Regions from separate parts of the Paraburkholderia fungorum genome, predicted to be linked through region 1. Evidence: predicted binding sites of a transcription regulator. Region 1 holds the regulator's gene; the other holds the start of a gene.
The links. Region 1 encodes LexA, which represses DNA repair genes until DNA is damaged. Its sites were predicted from a motif close to ACTGTATNNNNATACAGT; they were not measured.

Region 1 (8,708 bases):
CTTGACCACGTCGCGTGCGCTGTGAATCTTGTTGTTGAACGCAACCAGCACGCCCTGCCCGCGCGAACCCGCGTGCGCCGCCACCGTCACCGCGTTCAGCAGATTCAGCGGACCATCGGCGGACAGCGCTGACGCCGGGCGCATTGCCGCCGTCAGCACGACCGGCTTGGCCGATTTGATCGTCAGATGCAGCAGGTAGGCGGTTTCTTCGAGCGTGTCGGTGCCATGCGTGACGACCACGCCATCGATATCGTCGGAAGCCAGCAGTGTGTTGATGCGTTGCGCGAGCGTGGTCCACAGCGGCATCGCCATGTCTTTACTGTCGACGCTGGCAATCTGCTCGGGCGCGATTCGCGCCACCGTGGACAAAGCCGGCACCACGGCCAGCAACTGATCGACGCCGACCACACCGGCCTGATAGCCGGACGTGTTGGTGGCGTCCGCGGCCGCCCCGGCAATCGTGCCGCCGGTCGCCACGACGGCGATGCGCGGCAGCGATGAGGTCGCGGAAGAAGAGGTCAAAGTATTCATGGCGGCGATTGTAAGCGATGCGCCGCCCGCCGCCCCGCGAGAAAAAACGGATGGCCGTTCGATTCGGAGCGGCTCGACATGCGTGCCAGACGTCGAACGCCTGGCACGCGCGCTATCGTGCGTTAAACCGCTTCGCGCAATTGCGCGGCGATCTCCGCCTCTTTCAACTGCGGCGCAAACATCTCGATCAGCCGGTACGCGTACGCGCGCAGGAACGCGCCTTTGCGCAGACCGATCCGCGTGGTGCTCGCTTCGAACAGATGCTGCGTGTCGAGCGCGACGAGTTCGGTGTCGCGCTTCGGATCGTAGGCCATGGCTGCGACCACGCCGATCCCCATGCCGAGTTCGACGTACGTCTTGATCACGTCGGCATCGATTGCGGTCAGCACGACGTCGGGCAACGCGCCCGCTTTGGCGAACGCCTGGTCGATGTGCGAGCGGCCCGTGAAGTCCTGGTCGTACGTGACGATCGGGAATTCGGCGATCTCGTCGAGCGTCAGGTTTTCGCGGCCCACCAGCGGGTGTCCCTTCGGCACGACCACGATGTGATGCCACGAATAGCACGCGAACGTGACGATGTCCGGGAAACGGTCGAGCGCTTCGGTCGAGATGCCGATATCCGCTTCACCGTTGATGATCATCTGCGCGATCTGTTGCGGGCTGCCCTGGCGCAGCGCCAGATGCACCTTCGGGAACACCTCGGTGAACTGGCGGATCACCTTCGGCAGCGCGTAACGCGCCTGCGTGTGGGTGGTCGCCACGACGAGGTGACCGCTATCCTGATCGGCGAACTGACGCGCGACGCGGCGCAGATTTTCCGCGTCGAGCAGCATCCGCTCGATCAGTTGATGCACCGCCTTGCCCGGCTCGGTCAGGCCCGTCAGACGTTTGCCGCGTCGAATGAAAATGTCGACGCCGAGTTCGTCCTCCAGATCCTTGATCTGTTTCGACACGCCCGACTGCGACGTGTACAACACGTTCGCCACTTCGGTCAGATTCATGTTCTGACGCACGGCTTCGCGCACGAAGCGCAATTGCTGGAAATTCATCGTTGTCTCTCCGGTTCAGCCAGAGTTAAGTTATTTGAGTTCTTGGATTCGGCTAAAACGCCAGTTTCTGTTGCATTACCGTCTTTGTGCTTGCGCGATCGTCACGCTCACTGCGCAGGAAAAACGCGCAGCGCACGCGGCACTGCCGTCACGCCGTCGCCAACCGACAGTTGCAGTTCGCGCCACGATTCGCGGTCGAGTTCGGCTTCGAGCAGATTGCCCTCGCGGCCCGCGAGTTCGACCCGCACCGAGCCGCCGAGCGTGACCACGCGCCGCACATCGACAACGATGCCTTCGCGGTGCCCCGCTGCCTGCGGATACAACTGCAGGTCGTGCGGCCGCACATACGCGAATGCCGGGCCGCTGAAGCCGGCCGTGACCGACACCGGCAGCGCCGCGCCGTCGACGACGAAACCGCTTGCATCAACGTTGCCGTGCAGACGGTTCGCCGCGCCGAGAAACTCGTAGACAAACGAGGTTTGCGGATGGTCGTACACGTCCTGCGGACTACCCACCTGCTCCACATGCCCGCGATTCAGCACGACGATACGGTCGGCCACTTCGAGCGCTTCTTCCTGATCGTGCGTGACGAAAATCGTCGAGATATGCAGATCGTCATGCAGACGACGCAGCCAGCTACGCAGCTCCTTGCGCACCTTCGCATCGAGCGCGCCGAACGGTTCGTCGAGCAGCAGCACCTTCGGCTCGACCGCCAGCGCGCGCGCCAGCGCAATCCGTTGCCGCTGACCGCCCGACAATTCCGACGGATAGCGCTGCGCCAGCCAGTCGAGTTGCACGAGCTTCAGCAGTTCATGCACTTTCTCGCGGATCACCGCTTCCGACGGACGCTCCTTGCGCGGCTTCACACGCAGTCCGAACGCGACGTTCTCGAACACCGTCATATGACGGAACAGCGCGTAATGCTGGAACACGAAGCCCACTTCACGCTCACGCGCGCCGACCGTCGCGACGTCCTGCCCTTGCAGCACGACCTGGCCGCCGTCCGCGTATTCGAGACCGGCGATCACGCGCAACAACGTGGTCTTGCCACAACCCGACGGCCCGAGCAGCGCAACCAGTTCACCCGGCGGAAAGTCGAGTGAGACATTATCGAGCGCGACGAAATCGCCGAAGCGCTTTTGCAGGTTACGAACGGTGATACCCATTACAGCTCTCCTTGCTTGAGCGGGTGTTGCTGCGGTGCATGCGTGGTGTTGATAGAGGCGGAAGCGCGCGGCGACGTTTGCGCGGCCTGCGCGATCGGACCTGCGTACGCGGGCACGTCGCGCGCGTCCGACAGTTCCGCCGACATATGACGCTCGGCCAGCAGCTTCAGGCCGAGCGTCACGAGTGCGAGCAGAGCCAGCACCGACGCCACGGCGAACGCCGCCGAGAAGTTGTATTCGTTGTAGAGAATTTCGACGTGCAGCGGCATCGTGTCGGTCTGTCCGCGAATGTGGCCGGACACCACCGAGACCGCGCCGAACTCGCCCATTGCACGCGCGTTACACAGAATCACGCCGTACAGCAGGCCCCATTTGATATTGGGCAGCGTGACGCGGCGGAAAATCTGCCAGCCCGACGCGCCGAGCACGTGCGCGGCTTCTTCTTCGTCGTTGCCTTGCGCCTGCATCAACGGAATCAGTTCGCGGGCGACGAACGGGAACGTGACGAAGATCGTCGCGAGCACGATGCCCGGCACCGCGAAGATGATCTGCACGTTGTGGTCTTCGAGCCACGGGCCGAACCAGCCTTGCGCGCCGAACATCAGCACGTAGATCAAGCCCGAGATAACCGGCGACACCGAGAACGGCAGATCGATCAGCGTCGTGAGCAGCGCCTTGCCACGGAATTCGAACTTGGCGATACACCACGACGCCACCAGACCGAACACGAGGTTCAGCGGCACCGCAATCGCGGCAGTAATCACGGTCAGCTTGATCGCGGACAGCGCGTCCGGATCGGCGAGCGATTCGAAATAGAAGCCGATGCCCTTGCTGAACGCCTGATAGAACACGGAAACCAGCGGCACGACGAGGAACAGCGCGAGGAACAGCAGCGCGACGCCAATCAGAATCCAGCGCACGACAGGACGCTCGGTGACGGGATCGGGCCGGCGCGCGACGTTCAGCGGCGCACGCGGCGCTATGGCGGCTGCGCTTGCGTCATGCGCGCCCTGCGCTTCATTCACGGAACGGCGGCTCATTGCACACCTCCGCCGATTGCCGCGACACTCGGCACGCTCGAACCCGGCGCCGGCCCCGCGCTACCGCGCTTCGTCCGGCGCTGCAAAAACCATTGCAACGTGTTGATCAGCAACAGCATCAGGAACGACACCACCAGCATCACCACGGCCAGCGCGGTCGCGCCCGCGTAGTCGTACTGCTCGAGCTTCGTGATGATCAGCAGCGACGTGATTTCCGACTTCATCGGCACATTGCCGGCAATGAAAATTACCGAGCCGTATTCGCCGAGCGCACGCGCGAACGCGAGCGCGAAACCCGTCAACAAAGCCGGGAAAACCGCCGGCAACACCACCCGACGAAACGTCAGCCAGCGCGTCGCGCCCAGGCACGCGGCGGCCTCTTCCTGTTCGCGCTCGAACTCTTCGAGCACCGGCTGCACCGTACGAACGACGAACGGCAAGCCGATGAAGGTCAGCGCAACCAGCACGCCCGCGGGCGTAAACGCAATCTTGATGCCGAGCGGTTCGAGAAACTGCCCGATCCAGCCGTTGCCCGAATAGACCGCCGCCAGCGAAATACCGGCCACGGAAGTAGGCAGCGCGAACGGCAGATCGACCACGGCATCGACAATGCGCTTGAACGGGAAGGTGTAACGCACCAGCACCCACGCGACCAGAAAGCCGAACACGGCGTTGATCAGCGCGCCGCCGAGCGCGGAAAAAAACGTCAGCCGGTACGACGCGAGCACGCGTGGCGAAGTAACCGCGCGCACGAACTGGCTCCAGTCGAGCGTGGCGGTTTTCAGGAAGGTCGCCGCAAGCGGAATCAGCACCACGAGGCTCAGATAAGCCACCGTGATGCCGAGAGTCAGGCCAAAGCCGGGCAACGCGCTCGGCTTCCGGAAGGTGAACGTCGTCATGCTGGATACTCTTTCAGGTTGATGCTTGCGTTTTTGATCACTGGCTTCGCTCGACGTTTGCGGCCACCGTACGCCGGTTAGCCAAAAGCGCGCCCACTGGGCGCGCTCGGAAGTGGCGCGTTGCCGCGCCGCTTTTTACCTCTGCCTTGCCAGGCATCGGCGGAATTACTGAGGCTGGTAGATCGAATCGAACACGCCGCCATCGGCAAAGTGCGTTTTCTGCGCATTGGTCCAGCCGCCGAACGAGTCGTCCACCGTGTACAGCTTCAGCTTCGGAAACTTGGCGGTCAGCTCGGCCGGCACCTTGTTCGAACGCGGACGGTAGAAGTTCTTCGCCGCGATCTCCTGGCCTTCCTCGCTATACAGGAAGTTCAGATAAGCCTCGGCTAGCTTGCGCGTGCCGTGCCTGTCGACCACCTTGTCCACCACTGCCACCGGCGGCTCGGCCAGAATGCTGACCGACGGCACGACGATTTCAAACTTGTCCGGACCGAATTCCTTCAGCGACAGGAAGGCCTCGTTTTCCCACGCGATCAGCACGTCGCCGATACCGCGCTGCACGAAGCTGGTGGTCGCGCCACGCGCGCCCGAATCCAGCACGCCGGCATTCTTGTAGAGCTTGCCGACGAATTCCTTCGCCTTCTGGTCGTTGCCGCCCGGCTGATGTTCGGCATACGCCCATGCTGCGAGGTAGTTCCAGCGCGCGCCGCCCGAGGTCTTTGGATTCGGCGTGACGATCGACACACCCGGCTTGATCAGATCGTCCCAGTCCTTGATGTGCTTCGGGTTGCCCTTACGCACCAGGAACACGATGGTCGACGTGTACGGCGACGCGTTGTCCGGCAGGCGCTTCTGCCAGCCCTTGTCGACGATGCCCTTGTTGGCGAGCGCATCGATGTCATAAGCCAGCGCAAGCGTGACGACGTCGGCCTGCAGGCCGTCGAGCACCGAGCGAGCCTGCGCACCCGAGCCGCCGTGCGACTGCTTGAAGGTGATGGTCTCGCCGGTCTTCGCCTTCCATTCCTTGCCGAATGCCTGATTGACGTCCTGATACAGCTCGCGCGTCGGATCGTAGGAAACGTTCAGCAGCGTCGTGTCGGCATGCGCCTGCGTGATTCCGCCGACGACGCTCGCCGCGCCGAACGCAAGCGCCGCGATCAGTTGCTTCGTTTTACCCGCCAGTCCCGTGTTCCGATGGTTCATGCCAACTTTCTCCGCGTGTGGTCCGCTGAAAACAGCGTGTGATGTTGTTTTGCGTCGCGGTCACGTGCACATGAGCGCCAACTCGGAGGCCAGTCTATCGAAGGGCTTTCATCATTAAAAATAATGTTTATTCATTCTTTAATACGTAAAAGTGGTAACGACAGCGGGATAAGGCGTTGCGGCACGAAAACGGGTGTTTCAGCGTCCTATGTCGACGCTGGAGCGGCCCCGTTCGTGACGAACTTAAAGTAAAGCTTGAAATGCGCCGAATACTGTATAAAAATACAGCTACCTGTTCATACATACAGTGGCCATGACAAAACTCACCGCACGACAGCAGCAGGTTTTCGATCTGATCCGCCGGGCGATCGAACGCTCCGGTTTTCCGCCCACCCGCGCAGAAATCGCCGCCGAGCTGGGCTTCAGCTCAGCCAATTCGGCAGAAGAGCATCTGCGCGCGCTTGCTCGCAAGGGCGTGATCGAACTCGCGGCCGGCGCATCGCGCGGCATCCGCCTGTTGCCGGGTCCGGACGACGCACCGCATCAGTTCACCCTGCCGCATCCGAGCATCATGCAGCTGTCGCTGCCGCTCATCGGCCGCGTGGCTGCCGGTAGTCCGATCCTCGCGCAGGAACATATTTCGCAGCATTTCGCATGCGACCCGGCGCTGTTCTCGAGCAAGCCCGACTACCTGCTGAAAGTGCGCGGGCTGTCCATGCGCGACGCAGGCATCTTCGACGGCGACCTGCTTGCGGTGCAAAAGAAGAGCGAGGCCAAAGACGGCCAGATCATCATCGCGCGACTCGGCGACGACGTTACGGTCAAGCGCCTGAAGCGCCGACCGAACGGCCTCGAGCTGATCGCGGAAAACCCTGATTACGAAAACATCTTCGTCGAGACCGGCAGTGCGGAATTCGCGCTGGAAGGAATCGCCGTCGGGTTGATTCGTCCTGGCGAGTTCTAAGCGCTCGCGCTTAGTTCGTGCACGCGTCACCGTTGTTTCGCTTGCGCCGGTTCGCCTAACCAACGCTGCATCATTGCTGCATCGCCTGGAGAGACTCATGGAACGCCTTGCCCGCCTGCTGCCTTTTCGCCAGTTCGGTCGTCTGCGCCATCTGCGCAAGCTTGTGCCTTGCTCAAGTTCGTCAATTGAGGCGCCGGGGGCGAGCACTCCATCGCTGTTCGACTCATCGGAAAGCGCATCCAGCTTGCCCTCGTCGTTGCCGGCTTTTGCTCGCGTGTCGTTGAATTCAAGCCTGAATATGACGGAGCCTGCACGGCGCGCGCCGGTGCGTGTTTATCACGGGCCGTCGCGACTCATCATGGTCGGCACGGTCGATGCGGTATGCCGGATGATCGATCACTGCATTGCAGAAGAAGCCAATGTTCATGGCGTGGTGTTCGAGGGGTAAGCGGAGCGCGTGTGGGTTTCCCGTGCGAACCGTGAACCAGCCTTGGGTTAGCAAGTGGCTTTGTAAGACAGCTGTCTTACGCAGTTATGCATGTGATTGCGCCACGCGATCACACCGCACATTGCACATACCCAGCCAATTGCTGCATGCGCTTTTCGGGGCTGCCACTAAGATATTTGCATAGAATGGGATTGTTCTTGCGGGGCAGTGGTCCACATTGACATCCAACCTGATCGGAGTCCCATTCGATGACAGTTCCGACACGCATGAAGGGCAGCGAGGGTAGCGCAACCCGTCCGCTGATCATCACGTTGATCGTGATCGTGGTAATCGCCGCGCTGGGATTTGCCTACGCATCACCGTATATCGCGCTGAGAAACCTCAAACGTGCAGCCGATGCGCGTGACGCGCAAACCGTCAATCAATACGTCGATTTTCCCGCTCTACGCGACAGCCTGAAGCAGCAGATAACGGGCATGCTGACACGTCGGCTGGACGCCGATGCCAACAGCAAAATGGCCACCATCGGCGCGATGATCGGCGTCACGTTGATCGGACCGCTGGTGGATTCCTATGCAACCCCAGACGGCGTCGCGGCATTGCTGAATGGCATGCCGCCGCGTGGCAATCCGGGCGAGCGGCCACCCGCGCCGCCTGATGCCAGCAATGCACCCGCAGCAGATGCGGCAACCTCCGCTCCGACTGGAGACACAGCCAGCGCTACGCAACCGCCAGCGCGGGAGACTACGGCGGGTTATCGCGGCATCAACGAGTTTGTCGTGACCTACCGGCGTGGCGAAGGTGACGCAAATTATTCGGCAATCTTTCAGCGCGAAGGTTTGTTCACCTGGAAGCTCACGGCGATCAATCTGAACGAGTGATCCGCTGGCCTGAAACTCAGGCCAGCCTCCGTTTCATTGTCAGGGACGTGCGCGGGTTAGCGCATGCCGACGCCATCAACCGCGTCGACATGCTTCAACGTTGCACAGAACATCGCAGCCGCATCAGACGGTTTCGCCTTTTATCAAAGCGAAACCGTCACGCCGCCCCTTTCCCAGACATCAAGCCGCAGCGGCTTGCTGCTGCTCCTGCGCGGACGAGCAGGCCACCAGAATGCTGCACGAAACCCGGTCGAGCAGCGGCGTATTACCTGCGCCCATCCACCATCTGGACAAGCCCGTCCGGCAGCGGTGCCCCACCACCACAAGGTCGACATTCAACTCATTGGCGAGATTCGCGATTTCGTCAATGGGATGGCCGAACGCGAAATGCCCCTGCGCGCTGACGCCGCGCTCCGTGAGCCAGTTCACCCCTTCCTGAAGAATATCGCGAGCGGTCTTTTCGAAACTGCCGCAGGCCACGTCGGTGAGCAGGCCGGCGCTCTGCGCAATGCTCGATCGCATATCCA
Region 2 (8,708 bases), on a different contig from region 1:
CCGTCGAGAACTTCAAGATCATCGAGTTTGCCGTCGAAGCAACGCTCGCGGCGGATGACGCGGGCAGCTGGACCCTCGATCCCGATGCTGTTTCCGCATTCGAGAGCGTGCTGGCGCTTTCCGACCGGCAACTTGCTTCTGTTCCGCAATATCGTTTCGACGATGCGGAGCGACAACTCGCAGCGTTTCTCCGGGGAACCGAGAGGTCACCTATCCCTATGCCAATCAATGTCGTGACCAGCGAGCAGCCTGTATTCCCAAACCTGTAAGAGGTAGACCGGCGTTCAATGCTCAGGGGCATCATGCCGGTCGCGCGCATTGTGTCCTTCCATCTCCACGATGGGAATAATCCGCGGACGGAGTCTGTTGGCGGAACGGTGTCACATCTGCGACGCCGCAATCTGTTGGTGCAGCCAAAGTCGAGTCTGCCCTTGTCTTGCTGTCGGGTGCCACCATTAGTGAATAATGCTTTGTTGGGTTTAAAGCGATTTTTCACGACGAGTGGCATCGAGCGACCAGCACGTGCCAGGGAAAGTGAAATATCCGTGGCGCATCGCCGAAGTAAGTGGAAAAGGAAACTGGCGATCAGCGACAGGCAAAATCCGGCCACAACCGGCCGCTCGACGACAGAGGCTAAATCGTTGACAATCTCGTGTCGTTGATTCGAGTGCACTTCATGCCAAGAACGTGCAAGATTCGGCGCAGCAGCATTACAGTTGCTGAAAGGACCGAGGTCCAGCCGGCGTGAGTGACGGACGAACTCGAACGCTCGTTCGAGCCGTGTAGGGACGCGACACCGCAACATCTCGGCCGACCTCGCGCGTACCAGATGGGCGGAAATCAATCGAAGCCGCCGCATTCGCGATACTACACTCTGCAGGAATACCGAATACACGTCCCCTGAGAACAATATTCAAAAATCCGGCGCGGTCGAAAAAATGAATAGTGTCGAAGACAATGCTCCCTCTGCCGAAGATATAGCCCAACAGCATTCTGGTCTTAAGGGCCGCCTCACGCGCTGCGCAGTCTTTGTCATCAGTCTCGCGCTAACGGGCTGTGCTTCAGATCCTACTACCCGCAGCGGGGGCATCGGTGAGGTGATGGTTTCCGGCGCCGCAACCTGCATGGGATTAGGGTTTGCACGTATTTGTGATACACAAAACGACAACATATCAAAGCCATTCTACGAGGCGTTTGACAGCACCTCAATGGACCGGCGACGAGTAGCGAAAGAGATCGTAGCGAGGCACGCCAGCGTGTCGCTTTCGAACATAGAGATCCTTCCGGTTGCAAGTCCGACAACGCAGCGCTGGCATGCAAAACTCGCGGTCGTTGCTGCCTCCTCCGTTTTTGACAGTTCGAAAACACCCTACCTGCCCCAAGACGAAGAAACCCGCAGCTGGATGCGACATCAAGATCTGCCAGTGTTTGCCAACGTGTCTTTATCTCCCTTCAAACTTCAGGTCAACGATTCGGCCGTGCGGCAATGGGCTTTTCGGCTGCACAACGATCCATACGCGGCTGACAAATGCACATTTAATGGTGTTCCGGAAGACTGTGCGACTGTTCTAACTCCGGACCATATCCATACGCTGGTGACTCTGATCGACAAGGCATCACAATCTTCAGATGAGGGGCAAGATCTCACGGGATTTTTTCGTCGCGAGTTGGCGGCTCAGCGTTTTCAAAAATTCACCAACAATTCTTTATCAACGATAGGCCGGGACGTCTATGTTGTCCATGCAGAAGGTTTCTCGCCGCAAGTTGATTTCCTCGGTAATCTGTACATTCCCGATACCTTCGAGAGAAATTGGGATCAGGCCGAGCAAGAGCTGATACTTGACCACGAGGCGGCCCATGTCTCTGCGTTTGGGGTGGACTGTCAGACTTTTTTTTTGCAGCAGGCCTTCACCTACTATTTTTCCAGTGGAAAAGTTGATCTTTCGCCCTTGTATGCCATCATGCGAAAACCCGATGAGATGTTCGTCGATCTTTTAGCGGCGCGCGCGTTTCATATGACACCACAGCAACTGCGAGAATCTGCCTCGTTGCTCGACGGTCTTGAAAACGCATCGCCAGCTCGCGCGGACGGACTAAGGGAGTTGGCGTCGCTTGAAGCGAAGGGCATCGCAATCAATACACTGGTTGGCCGACGGCTTCAGACTAATGTGACGGCTTCTCAGTTGCCAACTGGCACGGACAGCTCGCCGCGAGATATCGATACACGGTTGGCCAGGTACCGGGATCTCACCGCTGAGTATCAAGCTTACCTCGCTCCTGGGCGGGTGCAGGCACTCGCCGGCGATATGACGATTGACAATCTTGCAGTACATGACTACGTTATCCGCGCGCTCCATAGAGCCGACTCAGCGCAACTCAGCTTCAACACGAGCGATGGAATCACGTGGGCGCTGACTTTTACGACCATTTCACTGAAATATTCTGGGGACACCAGATGAAGTATATGCAATTAATTTTTCTAATAATTTTGGCAATTCTCAGCAATATTGCCCACGCTGATGACCAGTTGCTTAAGCAATGGGACGATGCAACTCCTGCCTATCCGTTTTTCTCCAATGGCATCATCAAGGAGTGCCCGTCGTGTGACACGCTAGTAATAATCGCATCAACTACCAAAGTATCGCCCCAGTTGGTTCAGCAATTCAGAAAGCTATCGCAGCGCATCGGCAACGATCGAACAAACCAAGGTGTGATCATGCGACGAGATCAGGTGTTATCGCAGGCCGACGAACTGACAGAGCTTCGATGCCCCCTTCCTGAGCATAACGAGTTAAATGTTGCTTATTTTGTTGATAGAAAGGGCCAGCGTTGCATCAAAATCCCTTACCAAGACGAAGATACATTGAGAATTACACTAGAAAGGATCTATGGCTATCTAGGTAATACATCCGAGGTCGCCGCCCAACTCGACACGGTTAACCGAGATCGGGTGCTTCGCGAGTACTATGAGAATGCTAAGGAAGCTATAGGCTCGACGGCACCGTACATTCACGATCTGCTCCAGCTAGCTCTCGCGTTCTTACAAAGAGCGAAGTAGATTGGCGTCCATGTCGGCACGGTATCCATGCGGTCATGCAACGTGTGGGTGGCGCTGTCGCACGTGCGCGGGATGGTGACATTGCTCTGAACGGCGGCTTTTGAGAGACCGTAACGTCCGTTCAGGGTGGCGGATTCAACCGGTCGATGCAACACCTAGAATCTGCGTGAGCAGCGGAGGTGTTGCAAATGAAACAGCGACCGAGAATCTATTACTCCGAGACCCAGAAAGCGCTGATGTGGGATCGATGGCGCAAGGGCGATACGATTCATCAGATTGCCAAACTGTTTGATCGGGGCCATTCTTCGATTCAGCGAATACTATCGGAGAACGGTGGCATCCAGCCACCGCAAAGGCATCGTGCGCCACAGGCATTGACACTCGCGGAGCGCGAGGAGATTTCCCGTTCACTGGTGTCCGGGTTGTCGATCCGGTCGATAGCAGCCCGGCTGGGACGCGCTCCTTCCACTATAAGTCGTGAGTTGCAGTGCAACGGAGGCAGCCAGGGCTATCGGGCAAGCCAGGCGGACGCGATTGCGTGGGAGCGTGCACGTCGGCCGAAGGTTTGCAAACTGATGCAAAACCAGACGCTGGCGCGAGTGGTCGCTGCAAAGCTGAAGTTGCAGTAATCCCCTGAGCAGATTGCCGGTTGGCTCAGACATGCTTATGCGGTCAATAAGGACTATCTGGTGTCGCACGAGACAATCTACCGGAGCCTCTATATTCAAGCTCGTGGTGCCCTGAAAAAGGAACTGCTTGAGCACTTGCGACGCTTTCGAACCATGCGCAGGTCCTGTCATCACACACTTAAAACCGCGGGTCGCACGAACATTCGCGACGCCGTATCGATAAGTGAACGCCCCGCGACGGCGGAGGATCGCGCAATACCTGGGCACTGGGAAGGTGACTTGCTGTATGGCAACGCGACGAGCCAGATTGCAACTCTCGTCGAACGTCAAAGTCGATTCGTGATGCTGGTAAAAGTGCCCAGCAAGGATTCTGAGGCTGTGGTCGACGCGCTGATACGACACGCCAGCAAACTCCCGAGAGAACTTTATAGATCGCTGAGGTGGGACAGGGGATCGGAAATGTCGGATCACCACCGCTTTAGCGTTGCAACCGACATTGAGGTCTATTTCTGCGACCCACAGCATCCCTGGCAACGCGGTTCGAACGAAAATACGAATGGGCTTCTGAGGCAATACTTCCCCAAGGGTACTGATCTATCTGCCTACTCACAGGCCGGACTGGATGCCGTCGCCAGGCGGCTAAACGAACGTCCCCGAAAAACACTAAGCTTCGATACACCAGCCGAGCGATTTAACCAAATCGTTGCATCGACCGGTTGAATCCGCCGTCGATAACGGTCCGCCACTACGCGCAGTAGCCCACCATAAACTATCCGCGGACCGATTCGTCATGCTGAGGTTTGTATGGCACTTTCAGCGGAGGCATCGTCTGTCCTTCATGCGCGAACTCAAACGTCTTGAGCGCTAATTCATTAGCAGCGGAGTTCAGATCGGCCGCCCTGTGATTTTTGTCGGAGTGCCTTATCAGGGTCCATTCCAACGTGGTTTCGGCGAGATCCGCCACTGGCAGCGGACGAACAGAGGGTGCACTCCGATGGATTTGAGGCATCGCCGTTACTCCCCTGTCCCGGTCGAAGAACCTCACTCCGCTACCTGTGTTGCGCTCAGGCTTACCGCGATGGCCGCCGCGCCAAGTTCGATACGTCCGAGCCGTTCCTTGAGCAGCCGCACCAGGTGCTCTTCGTGCCACATCGGCTCTGCGGGCGCAATTTCAATGGTCGTTGGCTCAATGGCATCCCGGCCACGCTCATGTTCGAGTTGTACCGTTGCCTTTGTGAGTGCCAGCTGCTGCGCACTGAGCCAGCCGCACAGCTGCACCACAAGCAGGCGAGCGGAAAAAAGGATTGCGTCCGCGTGCTCAACGCGATCTGGCAATTCGACGCGCGCGTTAAAAGCGGGCGGTACCTGAAGCCATTCGAATATTTCCGGTGCGAGGCCGTATGCCCGGTCCATTGAGTCGAGGAGCGCGACGCCACACCGCTTTTTAAGTCTCGCACGTGGAAATCGGCGGATGTCGCTTCACTGGACGCAGCCTAGCCCGCTAAACCAGTCGGCGAAGCGACGCATTTCGAGCACGACGAAGAATGGCATCGTGTCCAGTGTACGTTCCAGCGAGCGCATCTTGAGCACCCTTGTCTTTCCGCGCCTGGAAAGAAGCCACGCGCCTTGACGGGTTGGAGCAACACTGATTCGACCCGTGACGCCAACCGCCTCGACGATCCGTTTGATTGAGCGGCGGATGCAGGGAACGCCGCCAAAGAGCCGGATGCTTGCCGTGATGTCAAAAACGATAGTGTCTTCGGCGCACTCGGCAACCATCGGCGTAAATCGCATGACCGCATAGGCAATATCGAGGAGCAGGGCACGTTCGCGCGCAACGTCCCGATCGTAGACAAGCGCTTCCTCGGCGAGCGTAATGACTCCGCCGCGACGCATGCCGATGGCAACGCCTGCCTCGCGCGCCGACGCATCCGCTATGAGCATCTTTTCCCGATCGAGCACGACACATCCATGCTCCGTCCTAGGCGACCACCTCGGACGGAACACCTCCAGCGGCAGGCGGGGTAAGTGAATGGCGACGAACACGGCCATCAGGGCTTAGCAGAATCGGTGAGGGTTGAAGGGTGATGGACAACGTTTCGTTTCTGATGGGTCTTCGACGCTTCAGGACATCGACGATCAGTCCGCCTTCAGCAGGGCGCAGACCTAAGCGCAACGCAGCCGGCGACGCATCAGCCGCGCTCGCCAGCGGCCGGACAAGCACCAGGAGGGTCTCCGTCGCCTGCGCCGCAAGATGGAGCCGTCCTAATGCGTCGGTCCGGATGTGCGGTTGCCAGAACAGAAGGGCGCCGCAACTGCCTGTCCGCAATATCCGCTCCGCGCTCCAAAGAGCGTCCGCAGTTCTGGGCGCCCGAATACGCACGAGTTTCGCGGCGGGCAAACCGAGGTACGAAAACGCTAGCCCATTGGACACATGCGGCGGCTGTATCAAGGCGACAGGACGCTTGCTGACTGCGGCCAGCACAGGCTGAAGCAGCCGTATTTCGCCGACTCCGGGTTGCTGGACAAGTAACTCCATCAGAGCGCCAAGCGGCCAGCCCCCGCCAGGTAGCTCGGCGGAAAGCGCTTCATAGCCCGTGTCTACGGTTCGTCCAGTGCAGCGCGCGAGCTGGGCTCCGCGCCAAAGGGCGGGATGCATGGACTCGGCATGAACGGGAGGGCGGACCCGGAATTTACCTGTATGAATATACAGTAGTAATTCTAGCCCATATTCCGTGAAACCTGGGAAGCCGGGAGAAATAAGCTCGGTTCAGAACGCGGTAGCCGCGCGCAGTGGGGACACCTCCCAAATCACGTCCCAATCCGAACAGTGGCGTATCTCTCACCTGCGCTGAACAGTTTGAACGCCGCCCACTCTCGAGCCGTCTTGCCCATTAGCCCGGCATCTATCTCGCGCTCAACCGCGGGATTGCGGAAAACACCGGTCGCGGCTTTCCCAGCGAACGTCGTGGCGGTAGCATCTCGCTCGCTCGCCTGCAGGAATGCTTCTCCACTATCCTCAAACACGACGATACCGAGCGTTCCCGGTAACCTTGGAGGCCATTCCCACGGCGCTTATGCGGGACGATTAATTACTTTTTAAAATTATGCCAACTGCATTTTAATAAGCTGCGCTGCATTATTTTTATATTAACTTATAAAATTATCGATCTTTACTTGACAGAAATGATGCGCATGCTTATAAACTCCACTCTATCATTAGACGGAACCACTTATGGGTGAGAGATATATTCCAATCGAGGCTATTTGAACCTTTTCATCCGATCTTGACTGGACAATATCAATTGCCAGAGCTTAATGGCGCTTACACATCAAAAAGATAAATTTCATTAGACAAAAAACTACGGACCTCTCTCGCTATGATGGTCGTGCGTAGAATTCGGCGCCACTAACGGCCGGGCTTCGCCTTGGATAAATAATTTAGAGATATTGGCTGATTAAACGGGGGCATGATGCGCGGGCGCTACATTCTGTATTCCATGGTGACTACTTGTCTATTTTTTCTAAACGCTATTCCCGCCAACGCAACGTGTGCGACTTTACCCAACAATTTAACGAACGGCCAAGTGGCGGATGCTAGCCAGGTGATGGCCAATTTCAACGCGTTACAGGGTTGTATTGGCCAACAAGGTAGTGTGAGTAGTGGCAACGCCGGGCAGATTGGCGTGTATGGTTCGAATGGGAACACGGTTTCTGGAGAAGCGCCTTCCGGCATGCTAGATTCAGCATTTGGCGCAACCCCGGGTTCTATCCTTTATCGTGGTACATCCGGGTGGGCTGCATTAACACCAGGGACGCCCGGCCAGCTACTTTCGACGGGCGGATCGAATGCCAATCCTGTCTGGACCAGCGCCAGTGGAGGGGGGAGTACAAGCCCTTTTTTTACCTCTTTGCAACCACCGTCTGCAAACGCCTTCTTACTTGTGACTGCAGCGGGTATCACAGCAACGCTCACAGATCTGCCAAGCGGTCGTGGAATGACCATGAATAATAATGGTAGCAGCACCAATACCATGTCGAGCATGGAGCAGCCCGTTTTATCGCAGTCAGCATTTACAGTCACAGCATGTGTATATCTTGCGTCGTCTCTTGCCAACAACTGGTTTATAGGTATTGGAGTTGCCGACAGCAGTGGCAAATACGATGCATTTGGCTGGCGGAATAATACCTATGGCCTAGGCGCGTTCAACGAGTTTCAGTTCAGTAGTATCAATACGTTCTATTCGGCGACAGCGTTCTTCGGAGCATTTAACCAGAACGGACCTGTCTGGTTAAGGCTTCAATTAACCGGTGGTAATTTTGTTTTTTCCGCGTCGTTTGATCAGGAGAACTGGGAAACGATCCAGACCGTGAGCGCGACACATTATCTTGGATCGGCTATTTCAAAAGTCGGATTAATTGTAGACAATAATAGTACACATCATATGATAGTCGACGCTTTCTCGTGGTCGCAAGTAACTCCCTGATTAATAATTTAATAAAAAAAATTTCAAGGACGCACTCATGGTCGCTGCCATTCGTACGTTTTTCCGCGTCATCATCGTAATTTTTATACTTATCTTGTCTAAACCCGCGTTGGCGGCCTGGGGCACTACCACCTCCAGCGGATGCGGGCAAAATTGCGCGTCTCCTCAGGACGTTTGCGACTTTTGGGGCGCTGCAGTCCTGGGATACTGTCTAGGGATTGGCCCCCCAATTTATAGCGCAACGGGAAAAATGATCGGGACACATTACTCGGTCAGTTTCGTTCAAGAATATCCGGTTATAGATGGCGAAGCCTTCCTGTTTTGCACGGCGCCTTACACATACGACGGATTAGCTCCAAGCGGCTGCTCCCTTGCCGTTACAGTCCCAGAGAAACAATTGGGATGTGGCTGCTCAGGTGAGGGAATGGTAGGAAATCCCATTACCTTGAATATTGGAAATAAATTTGAAGTAACGACCGATTTCGAAACAGACGGTCAAAACTCTTTAGCGTTCGTTCGTTACTACAACAGTCA

Region 2: imuA (translesion DNA synthesis-associated protein ImuA) is a predicted target of LexA. The motif match lies at 6,384-6,401, and genes of this name have one in related genera.

Annotation. Positions count from the first base shown of each region.
Region 1 covers NZ_FNKP01000001.1:1,843,642-1,852,349, reverse strand. Annotated here, with positions in the region: gene BLS41_RS08180 (asparaginase) at 1-531, opposite strand, end outside; gene BLS41_RS08175 (CysB family HTH-type transcriptional regulator) at 654-1,580, opposite strand; gene BLS41_RS08170 (sulfate/molybdate ABC transporter ATP-binding protein) at 1,688-2,746, opposite strand; gene cysW (sulfate ABC transporter permease subunit CysW) at 2,746-3,786, opposite strand; gene cysT (sulfate ABC transporter permease subunit CysT) at 3,783-4,685, opposite strand; gene BLS41_RS08155 (sulfate ABC transporter substrate-binding protein) at 4,851-5,888, opposite strand; gene lexA (transcriptional repressor LexA) at 6,202-6,852, shown strand; gene BLS41_RS08145 (hypothetical protein) at 6,950-7,300, shown strand; gene BLS41_RS08140 (DUF2939 domain-containing protein) at 7,549-8,181, shown strand; gene BLS41_RS08135 (universal stress protein) at 8,362-8,708, opposite strand, start outside.
Region 2 covers NZ_FNKP01000004.1:361,522-370,229, forward strand. Annotated here, with positions in the region: gene BLS41_RS38840 (hypothetical protein) at 1-269, shown strand, start outside; gene BLS41_RS37345 (hypothetical protein) at 939-2,459, shown strand; gene BLS41_RS37350 (hypothetical protein) at 2,456-3,058, shown strand; partial or broken gene BLS41_RS37355 (IS30 family transposase) at 3,247-4,407, shown strand; gene BLS41_RS39895 (DNA polymerase Y subunit UmuC family protein) at 4,729-5,022, opposite strand; gene BLS41_RS39900 (Y-family DNA polymerase) at 5,167-5,649, opposite strand; gene imuA (translesion DNA synthesis-associated protein ImuA) at 5,669-6,346, opposite strand; gene BLS41_RS38845 (hypothetical protein) at 7,275-8,174, shown strand; gene BLS41_RS37380 (RHS repeat-associated core domain-containing protein) at 8,212-8,708, shown strand, end outside.